2 regions of the Lactococcus sp. FSL W8-0209 genome follow, and region 1 is predicted to be linked to the other one. Evidence: riboswitches for the same ligand, from Rfam matches in the RefSeq annotation. Region 1 holds a riboswitch; the other holds the start of a gene.

Region 1 (8,633 bases):
TTTGATTTAGATAGCTTGCGTTCAAATGTCGGAATTGTTTTGCAAGAGTCTGTTCTCTTTGATGGAACGATTGCTGATAATATCAAGTTTGGTAAACCAAATGCTACTCAAGAAGAAATTGAAACAGTGGCTAAGACAACTCACATTCATGATTTCATTGATAGCTTACCTGACAAGTACGAAACACATGTTTCAGATGATGAATCAGTCTTCTCAGTTGGTCAAAAACAACAAATTTCTATCGCACGTACCATTTTGACAAATCCAGAACTTTTGATTTTGGATGAAGCAACTTCAAATGTGGATACAGTAACTGAACAACAAATTCAATGGGCGATGGAAGCTGCTATTGCTGGTCGTACTTCATTCGTTATTGCTCACCGTTTGAAAACAATTCTTAATGCAGATAAGATTGTTGTTCTTAAAGATGGTGAAGTTATCGAAGAAGGAAATCACCATGAACTCGTTGCTCAAGGTGGCTTCTACTCTGAACTTTATCATAATCAATTTGTTTTTGAATAAGAGATTATTCAGTTAAGCAATGGAAAATAAAATCACAGTTAAAATTTTAGCTGTGATTTTTTATTTAGATAAAAAAGTCTATGAAAAACTACTATAAAATGTTAAAATAGAGAGCGGTTCTTAAAAATATAATTTTTTTAAGACAATAAAAATGTGAAAAGTGATTTTGAAATAATATGAAAAAAATAGTAATTAATGGTGGGAAGCGTATTTCAGGAACCATCCCAATTTCTGGCGCAAAAAATTCAGTAGTCGCTTTGATTCCAGCAACTATCTTAGCTAACGATGTTGTAACGCTTGAAGGAGTTCCAGATATTTCTGATGTCGCAAGTTTAGTCGAAATCATGGAAATCATGGGAGCAAAAATTGAACGAAATCTTGAAGAAGGACGACTTGTGATTGATACACGCAGTGTTGTTTCTCGTCCTCTTCCTTATGGAAAAATCAACTCTTTACGTGCTTCTTATTATTTCAATGGGGCACTTTTGGGACGTTTTGGTCAGGCAACAGTAGGCTTGCCTGGTGGCTGTGATTTAGGCCCTCGTCCAACGGATTTGCATGATAAAGCCTTTAAAGCTCTAGGGGCTAGGAAGATTCAAGAAGAAGAAGCTGAGCACTTAGAAGTGATTGGTGATTCATTAGTTGGAACAACCATTTATATGGATGTTGTTTCTGTTGGGGCAACTATTAATACTATGCTTGCTGCTAGTCGTGCAAAAGGTTTAACTATCATTGAAAATGCTGCCCGTGAACCTGAGATTATTGATGTGACGACACTTCTAAATAATATGGGCGCGCAAGTTCGAGGAGCTGGAACTGACATTATCCGCATTACTGGAGTGGATGAAATGCACGGTGCTCAACATACGGTGATTCCTGACCGTATCGAAGCGGGAACTTATCTTGCCTTAGCAGCTGCTATGGGAGATGGTGTCATCATTGAAAATGTTATTTATGAACACTTGGAATCTTTCATTGCTAAACTTGAAGAAATGGGTGTAGGTTTGACCATTCGTGAAGATAGTATTGAAGTTCATAAATCAGAAAATCTAAAATCAGTCAATATTACTTCTGTTCCTTACCCAGGGTTTGCGACGGATTTGCAACAACCAATTACACCACTTTTATTGAAAGCAAAAGGTCGTGGTTCAATTGTTGATACGATTTATCAAAAACGTGTCAATCATGTCCCTGAATTAGCTCGTATGGGTGCTAATATTTCTGTTTTAGATGATCGAATTATTTATGACGCTCCTAATGAATTAACTGGTAGTTGTGTTCAAGCAACTGACTTACGTGCTGGTGCGGCTTTGGTTACTGCTGGAATTATTGCCAGTGGAACTACAAAAATCTCTAATATTGAGTTTATCCTACGGGGTTATGACCACATTATTGAAAAATTGACTGCTGTTGGTGTAGATATTCAATTGATTGAAGAGTGACAAAAGTGATTTATTTTCGTATAGACTAATGAGAAAGGAAATAAGATGGCTGATAAATTAAAATTTGAAATCATTGAAGAATTGATTGTTCTCTCTGAAAATGCAAAAGGTTGGCGTAAAGAATTAAATCGTGTTTCTTGGAATGATGCCGAACCTAAATATGACATTCGTACTTGGTCACCTGACCATGAAAAAATGGGTAAAGGAATTACTTTATCTGAAGAAGAATTTGGTGTTCTCTTAAAAGAATTAGGAAATAAATAAAAGCCCTGAGATTTCAGGGCTTTTTTTAATGGGTAAATGTTATCACAATAAGGATAAGATAAATAATCAAAGTAATAAAGAAGGTCAAGCGCCACCAGAGTTTTAAAAAGCGACGATAGGTAAATTGTTTATAATAAAGCAAATCAAGCAACAACAAAACAAGCGCTAAGCCAGAAATGATTAGCAGGTAGTATGGAATGATGCTGATACTTGTAACATTTTTAGAAAAAATTTGCATCCCTAAGATGAGAAATATTGTAAAAACATCTGGAATTTTTAGTTTGCGATTGGTTAAGTGACGAAGTCTAAAAAACTTGAAAATGAAAACCAATGCAATAAAGACAATAAGGGGATAAAGCGCCATAAGTACTTTTATAAACATAGACTAATTGTATCGGTTTTGCCTTAGTTTGTAAAGTATTTATTTGTGTGAGAAAGTGCACGAATAAGTGCTAAGCCAAAGATAGTGACAAGGACAGCTTTAATAATTTCAACAATGACAAATGGTGTGAATCCAAGCTTTAAGGCCAATGACCAGTCGACATTGGTAAAAAATTTGAGCCACAATGTTCCGATAACTAACATAAGCAGGTGTCCTACAATATTTATGATAAAAGCAGGGATGGTCTTATAATTAATTTGATGAAGGCCAAAAGAAATAAGAGTTCCCATTATTAAAAAGGCAATTAGAAAACCACCTGTTGGGCCAAAAAGAACCGCAATTCCTGATGTCCCACCAGTGAATACGGGAATTCCAATAAATCCTAGCAGGAGATAGAGTAAGATAGCAAAAAAAGTTTCACGCGCTTTTAGTACTGTGGCAACAAGTCCTACGGCAAGTGTTTGTAAGGTGACGGGCACAATACCAATTGGGATAGACAGAGGAGAGAGAACCGCAATAATTGCTGCACCAAGAGCAATTAGGGTTAAAGAATATAATTTTGTATTTTGCATTAAGAATCCTTTGTTTTATGTATAAAATAAAATATACTAAAAAAGAAGAATTTTTGCAAACTCTTGCTTTAATAAACAAAAAATTACTGACAGAAATTCTGTCAGTAATTTTATTCTCTAATTTCGACAAATTGAGCATGAACAAAGTCAGCAAGGACTTTAGGAGCGATTTTTATGCTACGCCCAACTTCGCCAGCTGAACAAACGATAAAGTCGTGCTCTAAGGCAATAGAATCAATGAAAATCGGGAATTTTTTATTTTGCCAAATCCCCACAGGATTATTTGCACCGTGAATATAACCTGTTGTTTTTTGCAAGTCTTTTTGAGGAATCATGCTTACTTTTTTATTGCCCGAAACTTTGGCCAATTTTTTTTCTGATAAATGCTCTGTCAGTGGAAGAATGCCAATGACAGGGCCAGTTTTATCGCCGATTAGTGCTAGTGTTTTATAAATATCACTGCGACTGATATCCTCAGGGAGGCTATTACTTTCTAAAGCGTTAATAGCAAGTCCAGTATGCTCAATTTTTGCCTTATCAAGAATTTGTTCTACAAGTGTTTTCTTTAATTTTTGCTTTTTAGACATAGCTTTATTATAGAAGAATTTGTGCTGACTGACAAGATAAAATAATTTTACTGACAGATTTATTTTTTTTGTAAAAGTTACTGACAGATTTTATTAGTAATTGCTATAAATGAAAAGTTTAGGGAATTTTTTGACGAAAATGATCAAAATGACAAATGCAGCAATAGCAGTCAAAATTGCACTGATTCCATTGACGGCAAGAGAATAAGCAACGGCTCCCCAGCCTTTCCAAGCGTATTGGCTCCAGAAGATGATTCCGGCAATAAAATGGAAGAAGTATTTAAGAAGAACAGCAACAAAAGTTCCCAAAAGAACTGGTGCAAGTTTTAGAGGGGCTGTTTTTTGGCGGAAAAGTCCAGCAATTCCAAGTGAAACAGGGGCGATGAGATATTCAAGAAAAGCTTGAGACAAGGTTAAAATATAAGCGTGTCCAGTAATCATTGACAGAATTCCCCAGATTAATCCACCGACAAGTCCAGCTGTTAGGCCGCGACGAAAACTGAGAATAAGAATTGGGATACAGGCGATTTCAACAATAATCCAGCCATAAACAGTATTTGGAATAAGGCTGATGATGAAGGCGAGTGCCGCCATGAAGGCAATTTCCGTTAACAAACGGACATTGAACTTAGAATTAGACATAAAAAAACTCCTTTTTGATGCGCACAAAAGGAGGGTTAGAAATTAGACATTTGTCTTAACACATTCCTACGCTGGCATTACCCAGATCAGGTCAGATGGTATTTCTCGCTACTGACAGTTTTGTCAATAGACCCATTGTGCAAATATTTATTTTTACTCATTAAGTTTAGCATATTTTAAGTTGAAAAGCATTTTTTTAAGATTGTTAATCTATTTTATAAATTAAACTTAAAAAATATTTAAGGCAACATAAAAAATCAATAATTCAAAAAAAACGAAAGTCTGTTAGAATAAGTCTATACACAAATTCGGACAAAATAAAAGCGGTCGAGTAAGTAATTGTGAAGGTCAGCACAGAGAGCTTGTAGCGGTGAGAGCAAGCCTGAGTGAAGCAATGAAAATGGCTTGATAAGCGTAGCAAGAGTGAGGTTTAACTAAGCTCTTGACGGAATGGTTCTCGTTATTGAACTTGAAAGTTGCCTTTGGAATCTGAAAATTTTCAGTGAACTAAAAAGTGCTTAAATCAAGAATGGTACCACGATATAGCTCGTTTCTTTATATGAAATGAGCTATTTTTATTTAGCATGAGCGCTTTATCTTGAAGAATTTGTTTAGTATTAGAAAAATTAACAGGTGCACGGTTAATTTTTCTAATAGATGTAAAAAGTTTATCAAAAGGGGAATAATTGATTTTAAAAAATAAATCAATTAGAAAAAAGGGAGAAGAAATGAATCCAAGAAACAGAAATATTTTAATTGTCGTTATTGTTGTTGTAATTGTTGCTATCGCTGCATTTTTCGGTTTTAATCATAAATCTGGTGGAAGTAAAACGGCAAATAAAACTGTGAATATTGGAATAATGACAGGAACAAAAGAAGATGATGCCATTTGGTCAACTGTTTCTAAAACAGCTAAAGATAAATATGGAATTACTTTAAAATTCACTCATTTTACAGATTATACACAACCAAATACAGCTTTGAAAAACGGCGATATTGATTTGAATGCCTTCCAACATTATGCTTTCTTGAATGCTTGGAATAAAGCTAATGACGGTGATTTGAAAGCAATTGGTAATACAACAATTTCACCAATTCGTCTTTATTCTAAAAAAATTACTTCATTGAGCCAAATTAAATCAGGAGATACAATTGCAGTACCTAATGACGCTTCAAATGAAAGTCGCGCACTTTATGTCTTGAAGAATGCTGGTTTGATTGGCCTTTCTGTATCAGGTGATACACTTGCGACAGTCAAAGATATTAATTCAAATCCAAAAAATTTGGTCATTAAAGAATTAGATGCGGCACAAACACCGCGTGCGCTTGATTCAATTACAGCGGCAGTAATTAATGACGATTTTGCAACAACAGCAAAATTAACGGTTGAAGAGTCTATTTATACTGAACCTGTAAACAAAGATAGCGAGCAGTGGATTAATATCATCGTTGCAAATAAAAAAGATGCTAATAACAAAATTTATAAAGAAGTTGTGAAAGCCTACCAAACTGAAGCAACGAAAAAAGCAATTGAGAAAGCTTATCCTGATAAGAGAAAAATTGCTGCTTGGGGATTGAAACTCGACTAAGTAATTTCGTTAAAAAGTAACGGTTAGGTGAAAACTTTGGAAATTTCTACTTTAGAAATTTCTGCCTTAGGGCTAATAAATTTTACTGACAGAAGACTCAAACTGATTACGAACGGTTTGGTCAGTAGAAATTGGAGAAGATTATGAATCCTAGAAATCGTAATATAATTATTGGAATAATTGTTGTTATTATTGTAGCTATTGCTGCATTTATCGGCTTTGGTCAAAAATCTCAAGCAAATAAAACGGTAAATAAAACAGTGAAAATTGGGATAATGACAGGAACAAAAGAAGATGACAGCATTTGGCAAACGGTATCTAAAACTGCTAAAGATAAATATGGAATTACTTTGAAATTCACACACTTTACGGATTATACTCAGCCAAATACAGCATTGAAAAATGGCGATATTGACTTAAATGCCTTTCAACATTATGCTTTTTTAAAAGCATGGAATAAAGCAAATAATGGCAATTTAGTGGCGATTGGGGATACAGTGATTTCGCCAATCAGCGTTTACTCAAAACAACTCAAAAATATTTCAGATATCAAAGAGGGTGGAACCATTGCGGTACCAAATGATGCTTCTAACGAAAGTCGTGCCCTTTATGTCTTGAAGTCTGCGGGCTTGATTAAATTGGATGTTTCTGGTCAAACACTGGCGACTGTCAAAGATATCACATCAAATCCAAAAAATTTGGTCATTAAAGAACTTGATGCTTCACAAACTGCGCGTGCTTTAGATTCAGTCGATGCAGCAGTTATCAATAATAATTATGCCGTTACTGCTGGTTTAAAGAAATCTGATGCCATTTTTACAGAACCAGTTAATAAAGATAGCCAACAATGGATTAATATTATTGTTGCTAATAAAAAAGACGAAAACAACACTGTTTATAAAGATGTTGTCAAAGCTTATGAAACAGAAGCAACCAAAAAAACTATTGCTAAGGCTTATCCGGACAAGAGTACAATTCCTGCTTGGGGCTTGAAATTAAAATAATTGTTTTTAATACTCAAATAAGTCTCTCTTCATTGAGAGGCTTATCGTTCAAAGAAGGTCTGAACACTTGTGAAATAGAATATTTTATAAGTATTCAGTAGAATTTGGGGAAAAATTTGAATCCGAAAAATAGAAATATTATTGTTGCACTTGCAGTGATTATCGTTGTTGCTTTGGTTGCTTTCTTTAGTTTAAATCATCAAGCAAGTAAAAAATCAACCGCTCAAAAAACAGTTAAAGTTGGAATCATGAGTGGGGACAAGCAAGACCAAGAGGTTTGGAAATCAGTAGCTAAAACCGCCAAAGAAAAATATGATTTAAAGCTAAAATTTGTTTATTTTTCTGATTATAATCAACCTAATGAAGCACTTCTTTCGGGAGATATTGATGTCAATGCCTTTCAATCTTATAATTATGTGAAAACTTGGAATAAAGCACATAAGAGTGATATTGTGGCAGTAGGAAATACTTATATTACACCAATGCACATTTATTCAAAAGAAGTCAGCAAATTGTCAGATTTAAAAGAAGGGTCAACCGTTGCAATACCAAATGATGCTTCAAATGAAAGTCGGGCATTGTTCGTGCTCCAAAGTGCAGGTTTGATTAAATTGACAACAAGTGATTCTAGCAAATTAGTTGGTTTGCCAGATATCACAGAAAATCCGTATCAATTGAAATTCAAAGAAGTGGATGCAAGCCAAACACCGCGTGCGCTTGATTCTGTTGCTTTGTCAGTGGTTAACTATAATTATGCAACCGCAGCCAGCTTACCAAATTCTGAGTCTGTCTATATGGAACCTCTCAACAAAACTTCTGCTCAGTATATTAACTTTATTGCTGCGACAAGTAAAGAAAAAAATAATAAAGTTTACAAAGAAGTTGCCAAGGCTTATGCTTCAAAAGCGACAGAAAAAGCAATCAAAGAACAATATCCAGATGGCGGAGAATTGCCAGCTTGGAACTTGAAACTTTGAAAATGAAAGGATTTATTTATGAATCCAAGAAATCGAAAAATTCTTTTTGGAAGTTTGCTTTTGCTGGTTATTATCGTGGGTCTAATCACTTTTACTTTAAGACAGGGAAAAAGTAAATCTACTTCTGTCAGTAAAATCGTAAAAATAGGTTTGATGCCTGGTGGGAAACAAGAAGATGCCATTTGGAAACAAGTTCAAAAAAATGCAAAAGACCAATTTGGGATTACTTTAAAATTTGTAAATTTTACTGACGGAGATTAGCCCAATAAAGCTTTGGCTAACCATGAAGTGGACCTCAATGCCTTTCAACATTACGCTTACTTGAAATCATGGAATAAAGCTAATAATGGAAATATCGTATCAATTGGTGATACAATTATTACGCCGATTCATTTGTATTCGACAAAGTATAAAAATGTGACGGAAATTCCTGATAAAAGTAAGATTGCTATCCCAAATGATGTTACCAATGAAAGACGCGCCCTTTATGTTTTAAAAAATGCAGGACTCATTAAACTTGATACTTCTAGAGGAGCATTAGCAACGGTTAAAGATATCAGAGATAATCCTAAAGGCTTAATTATCAAAGAAATTGATGCAAGTCAAACCCCACGTGCGCTTGATTCTGTTGCTGCAGCAGTCATTAATTATA
Region 2 (8,633 bases), 900 kb from region 1:
ATTAAAATGGCATTGAACATTGAAAACATCGTTGCTGAACTTGAAAACGCAACAATCCTTGAACTTTCTGAACTTGTAAAAGCAATCGAAGAAAAATTTGACGTAACAGCAGCAGCTCCAGTTGCAGCAGCAGCAGGTGCTGGTGATGCAGCAGCAGCTAAAGATTCATTCGACGTTGAATTGACAGCAGCTGGCGACAAAAAAGTTGCAGTAATCAAAGAAGTACGTGGAATCACTGGTCTTGGACTTAAAGAAGCTAAAGAACTCGTTGATGGTGCACCAACAATGATTAAAGAAGGTCTTTCTGAATCAGAAGCTAACGAAATCAAAGAAAAACTTGAAGCAGCTGGTGCTTCAATCACACTTAAATAAGAATTTTATTCTTGTTTAAAAAGAAAATTGAATATTATCGATTTTCTATTAAAAATACTACCAAGTCTTTTCTTGGTAGTATTTTTTTTGCTATCTCTGAGTCTCAAATTTTCAAAATACTTCTTCAAATAGAGCAATTAGTTTAACTGGCCCAATACCAGCAGGAATAATCGTATATGGTTCAAAAATTGTTTGTTCAGTTGAATCGACGATGCTTGTCCAACCGGCAAACTCGTAGCCACGCAACTCGGGTTTTAGATAGGGAATGAAATTTTTTTCAACTGTTCGTACATCTGAGGGGTGGGTCCAAGAGAGTTCGACCTTGTTTATTGTACGAGAAGAATAGCGAATTTCGTATTCTAAAGGAGTCCACTGGGCATATAAATCATATTCTTTACCAACATTTTGAAGATAATCACCTACAGTCCAAAGGAAATCGGGGCTTATTCCTGTTTTGTGCAAGGCAGAATTTTCACCAGCGTAGAGTGCAGCTTGCTCGCGGGAGATATTATGCGGGATCACATAATGACTATCGCGAACAATTTTCCAACCTTCAAAGTGGTAACCAGGCAGAGTGAGCGAAAAATCAGCAATTTCATGTTCTGTTTGACTAGCGTCTGAACTGATTGTCAATCCGACTTGTCGCTTATTATCAAAAATAGGCTGATAATCTTGTCTATTTTCAAACTTGACAGATGGACTAGTGCCACTATTTTTAATAAAGTTTTTCATTTTATCAGTGATGTTAAAATAATAGTTAAAAGTTGTTGATTGCTTGTTTGGATTCATAGGAGACTCCTTTCTCATCATTCAAAAATTAAAAAGTAAAAGCTTGATTTATAATTATAATCTTATTTTATAATATTTTTATTATAAACGATAATGATTTGTGTATCTTTAATGTGAAGAGCTTACTGTTAATTTCAATAATTGTTTAGAGATTAAAGAATATCTTGTCTTTTCAGACTTAAAAATAAATCAAAATTCACAAAATTTCAATTGAATATATTTTAAAGAAGGAGAATTTATCTCTTTTTTTTGACAATGACTATCTACAAAAGATTAATAAAGTGCTAATGAAAATTTATTTTGTCAGATATAATCAATAATTGTCAGGTAATAATTACAAAATTAATTAATTTATGTATTTTATTAATAGATTAATAGGCTAATAAATTCCAAATTTAATCCTATTCTATGCAATATATTTGCTCTTGAAACCAATATCTATTAGAATAGATGTAAAATAGGAAATAAACTACAACAGGAATAATTCTAGATGAAGCAAAAAGTATATTTTTAAAAATAGATGGTGAGGTAGAGATGAAAAAGTTACTTTTTATATTTGGGACTAGGCCAGAATTTATTAAAGTTTATCCAGTAATCCAGGAGGCGAAAAGGCAAGGGAATCCAATTGTACTGATTAACACAGGGCAGCACAAAGAAATGCTCAATGAACTTTTAGATGAATTTTCTGTGGAAGTTGATTACGATTTAAAAATCATGGAAAAATATTCTGGTTTATCAGAAATTGTGGCAGGATCAATCAGCGGTCTTGACCCAATTATTAAAAAGGAACAACCAGATATCATCTTAGTTCATGGTGATACTGCAGCTACTTTGTCTGGAAGTTTGGTTGCTTATTTTAATCAGATAAAGTTGGCACATATTGAAGCAGGTTTGCGAACTTACAATAAATTTTCACCATTTCCTGAAGAAATGAATCGTCAAATTGTTGGTTTGATGGCTGATTATCATTTTACACCAACGGAAATGACGAAAGAAAATCTTTTAAAAGAAGGAAAGCCAAAAAATCAGGTTTTTGTAGTTGGAAACAGTGCTATAGATATGTTTCAGTATACTTTAAAGGATGATTATACAAATGAAGCTTTATCATGGCAAGCTGACAAGAAAATGATTTTAGTGACAGCTCACCGTCGTGAAAATTTGAGTGATTTAGAAGAAATTTTTGATGGAATTGCAGAGATTGCTGATGAATTTAAAGAAACACATAAAATCATTTATCCAATTCATATGAATCCAATCATTCGTGAAAAAGCGCAAAAATTACTGGAACATAGTAATATTAAAATCATTGACCCGCTGGATACAATTAACTTTCATAATGTGATGCGTCATGCCGAATTGATTTTAACTGACTCTGGTGGAATTCAAGAAGAAGCGGCTTTCTTAGGAATTCCAGTACTTGTTTTACGTGATACAACTGAAAGACCCGAAGGTGTTCTGGCTGGTACTTTAAAGCTTGTTGGGACTTCAAAAGAAAATATTGTTAATGAGACTCGGACTTTACTGACAGACAAGACTAAATATGAAAGGATGTCAGGAAGTAAGAATCCTTATGGTGATGGAACGACTTCCTTACAGATTATTAATATTCTAAATGAAAAATAAAAAAATTAATTTAAAGTCTTTCCAGTCTGTCTGTCTCATTTTTATCTTCCTTTTTAATTTTGAGTTTATTTTCCGCTTATCAAATTTTACTTCTAGAGAAAAATTCTTTACCATTCTTTTTTTGTGGCTCCTTTGATGCTTAGCTCATTTTTTATCATTACGGATAGCGAAAAAATTCCGAATTCAGTTAGAAATTTGAGTATTCTCGGTGTCTTTGGTTTCCAGATGTATGGTTCCAATCGCTTAATCGTCTCCTTGACTTACCTCATAGGTGGGGAACATGCTGTTCCACAGTTATTTTCCTTCCGATTTTTAATTGCTATCTTCATTTTACTTTGTTGTGCTTTAGCTTATTATGTTTCAACAAAGAAGAGGTTAATTTATAAATTGGCAACATTGATTGCTTCTTTGTGGTTCGTTACATTGCCAATTATAACGATTCAATTCATTATTAAATTCTTGGTTGAACATGAGGGGTTTGATTTCTCGATTGTCAGTAATATGGATATCAGGTATCTGATCGTACCATTTATGCCAATCATGTATTTGAGTTTTTGTAAATTTAGTGGGATTGATGCCAAACAATTAGGAAAGATTATCAAATATACGGTTTATGTGCTCTTAGTTGTCTACATCGTTGCATTAATCGTTTATTCAGGAACTCAAGTAAATATTACCTTTAATTTTGCACAAGAAGGTTTCTTTAATAGCATTGAGCTTAATTATAATGTCTTTTTGGCACATTGGATAGAAGGATTGACTGTATTTTCTCAATTCGTCCTACCAATTATTGCTTTTGCTTTAGTTATTGGATATAAAGGAGAAAAATCAAAGAAAAAGATACTGTCATTAAAACCAATTTATGTATTAATACTGGTTGTTCTAGGAGTTTATGCTTATCTTTTCCTTCTTAATCCACCAACTAATTTTATTCATTTTAATAACAAAATTTTCAATAGTTATTTTGCGCTACAAATTTTTGAAGTTGTTGTGATTATGCTTTTGACAATCTATACAGGTTTGAAAAAATTTATCAGACCAAGAACGAAGATCTTACTATATATTGGTTCAAGCTTGCCTTTCCTCTATTTATATATTGTAAGATATCATTATTGGAAACAAAGCTATTTGGTTTTTGATATTTTTGACCGTATCAATTATATTTTCTTTATTTTTTCAGTTTTCGTATTTCTTTACTTTACGGTAGAAGCCGTTATTTTGTGGTATTCATATAATAAAAGACAAAAGATAACGGCATTAGATTTCAAAGATGAGAAAATAAAAAAACAATTTCATATTTACGTTTTGATTCCGTGTTTGAATGAAGAATTGGTTATTCAAACGACTTTGAAAAGTATTTTGAAAAATAATTATGAGAATTTGGTAGTAACTGTTATTGATGATGCAAGTGATGATCGGAGCTTAGAAAAAATTTCTGAAATTCAAGATTCTCGATTGAATGTTCTAAGACGTATTAAACCTAATGCGCAAAAAGGAAAAGGGACGGCTTTGAATTGGGCTTATTATCAAATTAGTGAGCAAATTCAAGAAGCTGGAATTGCTCCGGAGGATGTTCTTATTGCGATAATTGATGCCGATACAAAACTTGATAACAATTATTTTGAAAAAGTAAATATGGCTTTCAATCATGATGCAAAGCTTACTGGTTTGCAATCCAAGGTTCGTGTTACCAATTTGCTTAAAGATGCTTCACAAGACTTGGAATTTTCTGAAATTATCAATGCGACACAGATGTTTCGGACTTTGACCAATACAGTTGCTTTTGGTGGAAATGGACAGTTCTGTAAATTAAGTACTCTTCAGGCATTGAATGAAGACCCTTGGACAGATTCACTTGTTGAAGATTTTGATTTATCAACTCGTCTCTTTCTGTCAGATATTGAAGTTAAAAATGCTCAATTCGATGATATTTACATTGAACAAACAGGGATTATCAATGATAATGAGGCTTTGGTTAAACAACGAGTGCGGTGGGCACAGGGAAATATTCAATCTTCAAAATATTTTGCCGACGATTCGGTCAAAAAAATTGCAGAATAAACAGAAGTTTGAATTATTGATGACCTTACTGAAACCTTGGCTAATGGGAATTGAATATATTATTGTAATTTATACACTGATTATGATTGTTAATTCTGCTATCCTATCAGGGATTACTCAATCACTTAAAATTGTTGTTTTGCTTTTTATCGTGATGTCAATTTATATTATCTTTGTGAATTTTGTATGGGCTATTCTTTATAACAAAGGAAAATCTCAAGAAAAAACAAGGGTGTGGGATGTAGTGAAAGATACTGTTAATCTGACGAAATTTCTACTTATTTTAACTCAAATTTATCCGCAGTCAGCCATTCGATATTTCAACTCTAAAAATGATTGGGTAAAAACTAATCGGCAAGAAGAAAGTGTTGACCCTCATATTGATGAGCATAAAAAATAAGAAAAACCTGCCTTTTGGGCTAGGTTTTTTCTTTTGTAGATTTGCGAAATTAGTTTTTTTAGTTTATATATGTTAAAGTAGTTGTAGTTTTAAAAATAAATCAATCACACAATGGGTACTGGTAAAACTAAAATTACCGGTTGAGAAAGACCATCAGACTTGAACAGGTTAAGACCTGCGTAAGAATGTGTCCGAGTTTTAATTGTATTTTCTTTATGAAAATCTTTTAGCTTACTTTCTTATCATACTAGAGCCCTCCTTGTGTTAATAAAGGAGTTTTTTGATGTCAATTTTAGAAAAGATTCAAGAAAAACAACCACTTATCTTAAATTTAGCGAATTTTGTAACTCCACAAAGAGTTGCGGATGCGATTAGTTTTGCTGGTGGTTCACCATTAATGACTGCGGAAATTTCAGAAAGTGAAACTTTAGTTGAAATTGCAGATGCTGTAGTGGTTAATATTGGAACCATTTCAGAAAAGGATTATCCGCTTTTTTTGACTATTTGTCAGTTAGCAAATCAAAAGCACAAACCTTTAATTTTGGACCCAGTTGCTGTCAATGTCCCTTTTAGAGCAAATTTTGTCAAAAGATTAATACAAGAGGTGAAATTTGATATCATTCGTGGGAATTCAGCGGAAATTGCTTGGTTTGCTGATAAAGAAAGCTTGAACAAAGGAATTGATGCACTTGAGTCAAATTTAGAAGTTGAGCACGCGCGAGTTGCTGCTCAAAAAACAGGGGCAGTCATTATTCAAACTGGAAAAGTTGATGTTATTTCTAATGGGTTTGAGGAATTATTTGTTGAAACTGATAGTCCACTTTTTAAAATTAATGTTGGCTGTGGGGACATGCTGTCAGCAATTGTTGGAACTTTTGCGGCTGTATCTGATGATTTATTTAAGGCGGCTCATGAAGCGACAGAATTCTTCGGTGAATCTGGTGTGCAAGCTACTGAGCAAGTAGAAAATCTACCAGGAAATTTTGTGAATCGTCTTCTTGATAAAATTTATCAAGCGACGCAAGAGGTTATATAAGGGAGAAAAAGAAATGATTGATGTTTCTCAAGTTGTGACAATCGCTGGAATTGATTCTTCTGGTGGGGCTGGTATTAATGCTGACCTGAAAACTTTTCATAATCAAAAAGTATATTCGGCAACGATTGTGACAGGGTTGACAGCGCAAAATACCTATGGGGTACAAGAAATTTTACCGACAAATAAAGCTTTTATTTTGGCTCAATTTGACTCTGTATTTTCTGATTTGGAAATTTCGGCAGCTAAAACGGGGGCACTTTTTGATACTGCTCAAGTTGAAGCGGTAATTCAAGGCTTGAAAAAATATAAACCGAAGCATTTGCTGGTTGATCCGGTAATGGTGGCTAAAGGCGGGGCAATTCTTTTGACAAGAGAAGCCATTGATTTGATAAAAAATGAATTGTTACCTTTAGCAGAATTGGTCACTCCCAATTTGGAAGAGGCAGAGGTTATGTGTGGCTATAAAATTACTGACGAAAAGGAAATTTTAAAAGCCCTTCATGATATTCAAAAGTTAGGTGCTAAAAATGTGCTGATTAAAGGGGGACATGGCAATGGAGAACTGGTCAGAGATTATTTATTGATGACAGATGGTTCTGTTAGTACTTATGACTCTAAAAGATTACTGACAGAAAGAACACACGGAACCGGAGATACACTTTCTTCTTATATTACAGCTCATTTAGCTTTAGGAGAAGATTTAAAAGAAGTGATGCCAAAAGCTAAATTGTTTATTACTGAAGCTATTTCACAAACAATTAATGTTGGTCACGGTCATGGACCGTTAAACCATTGGGTGACAATTAATGAAAAATAAAATTTTAGACCTGAGGGCGTATTTTATTGCTGGCCCACAAGATTTTCCAAAACTTTCAATTGATGATGCAGTCGATAAAATTTCTGTAATCATAAAAAGTGGAGTAACGGTTTATCAATTTCGTGATAAGGGTACAATTTATAAAAATAAAAATCAACGATTAGAAGTAGCAAAAAGACTACAAGAAGTAGCTCAGAAAGCGGTTGTTTCTTTTATTGTGAATGATGATGTTGAATTGGCATGTGAATTGTCAGCTGACGGGATTCATGTCGGACAAGACGATGATTCTGTCAGTAAAATTCGCGAGCTGATTGGCCAAGAAATGTGGGTAGGACTTTCTGTCAGTAATGATATGGAATTAGAAAGCGCTCAAAAGAGTGGGGCTGACTATTTGGGAATTGGTCCAATTTATCCAACAAATAGCAAGTCCGACGCAGCAGAACCAATTGGGATTGACCATTTAAGAAAAATGCTTGAGCATAATCAATTACCAACTGTTGGAATTGGTGGAATTACTGAAAATTCACTGACAGAGCTTTCAAAAATTGGTCAGGGTGGAGTTGCGGTAATTTCTTTGCTGACAGAATCCAAAAATTACAAAAATATGGTTCAAAAAATTAAGCAAAATATTAGATGAAAAAGATGTTGTACCCTTAAAAATACAACAAAACAAAATGATTCCGTTTTCTTTTTATTATATAAATTAAACTTACACAAATGTAAGTTTTTTTTCTTTAATAAATGTTATAATCAGAGTCATAAATGATATGAGATTAACTGAGTATTCTAAAACCTCTTATTGATTTATATTTAAAAGGAGTTCCAATGGACAAGAAAAAAGAAATTCGTCTATTTTTGGCTAAAACAGTATTTTACTTTATAATTATTTTAATTCTGCTCTATCTTTATTCCTACAGTCATACTGGCGGAGCGCACTTTATCTATAACGAATTTTAGAGAGAATTATTGAAGGAATTAATTATGAAATTATTAGAACAAATTTTTGAAATTGCAAAAAATGAACCAGACCTTATCGTACTTGCCGAGCGTGAGCAGAAATTTACTTACCGTCAATTATTTGCCGCGGTTTCACATATCTCAGAACAAATCAATGAACGCAATTTGAATCAGCGCCCAATCTTGATTTTCGGTAAAAACGATTTTATCACTTTAGCAGCCATGCTTGCGACAAATTTAACTGGTCACGCTTATATTCCTGTTGATGCTCACACACCATTTGAGCGGACAGAAATGATTAAATCAGCAGCAAAACCAGCGGCGGTACTCACAACAGTTGAGTTGTCAGCAGATTTTGAAGCACTTTTTACTGACAGAATTTCTCTTGAACTTACTGACCAGATTTTGACTGACAAACTTCCAGCACTTGATTTTTCGAAAGCTGTTTCTGGAAATGACAGCAATTATATTATTTATACTTCTGGAACAACAGGAGTACCAAAAGGTGTTGAAGTCAGTCATGATAATCTTGTGACTTTCACCAATTGGATGAACAATGATTTTATGAAAATTGAAAA

Evidence for each region. A riboswitch is a leader RNA that binds a small molecule or an ion and turns the genes downstream of it on or off. The one in region 1 is predicted to bind thiamine pyrophosphate.
Region 2: it holds a riboswitch for thiamine pyrophosphate, as region 1 does, so the genes downstream of both, thiM (hydroxyethylthiazole kinase) here and thiT (energy-coupled thiamine transporter ThiT) in region 1, are expected to answer to the same signal.

The regions. Positions count from the first base shown of each region.
Region 1 is NZ_JBBOVN010000001.1:600,177-608,809, forward strand. Features, by position in the region: gene lmrD (multidrug efflux ABC transporter LmrCD subunit D) at 1-522, shown strand, start outside; gene MKX45_RS03070 (UDP-N-acetylglucosamine 1-carboxyvinyltransferase) at 699-1,964, shown strand; gene MKX45_RS03075 (YdbC family protein) at 2,010-2,228, shown strand; gene MKX45_RS03080 (DUF3397 domain-containing protein) at 2,254-2,610, opposite strand; gene MKX45_RS03085 (biotin transporter BioY) at 2,634-3,182, opposite strand; gene MKX45_RS03090 (aminoacyl-tRNA deacylase) at 3,293-3,769, opposite strand; gene thiT (energy-coupled thiamine transporter ThiT) at 3,863-4,411, opposite strand; TPP riboswitch at 4,458-4,557, opposite strand; gene MKX45_RS03100 (MetQ/NlpA family ABC transporter substrate-binding protein) at 5,140-6,000, shown strand; gene MKX45_RS03105 (MetQ/NlpA family ABC transporter substrate-binding protein) at 6,144-7,004, shown strand; gene MKX45_RS03110 (MetQ/NlpA family ABC transporter substrate-binding protein) at 7,121-7,981, shown strand; partial or broken gene MKX45_RS03115 (MetQ/NlpA family ABC transporter substrate-binding protein) at 8,000-8,633, shown strand, end outside.
Region 2 is NZ_JBBOVN010000001.1:1,496,286-1,504,918, reverse strand. Features, by position in the region: gene rplL (50S ribosomal protein L7/L12) at 7-372, shown strand; gene MKX45_RS07400 (hypothetical protein) at 484-1,161, opposite strand; gene wecB (non-hydrolyzing UDP-N-acetylglucosamine 2-epimerase) at 1,696-2,784, shown strand; gene MKX45_RS07390 (glycosyltransferase family protein) at 2,920-4,845, shown strand; gene MKX45_RS07385 (hypothetical protein) at 4,835-5,245, shown strand; TPP riboswitch at 5,347-5,448, shown strand; gene thiM (hydroxyethylthiazole kinase) at 5,529-6,281, shown strand; gene thiD (bifunctional hydroxymethylpyrimidine kinase/phosphomethylpyrimidine kinase) at 6,295-7,098, shown strand; gene thiE (thiamine phosphate synthase) at 7,088-7,735, shown strand; gene dltX (teichoic acid D-Ala incorporation-associated protein DltX) at 7,924-8,055, shown strand; gene dltA (D-alanine--poly(phosphoribitol) ligase subunit DltA) at 8,080-8,633, shown strand, end outside.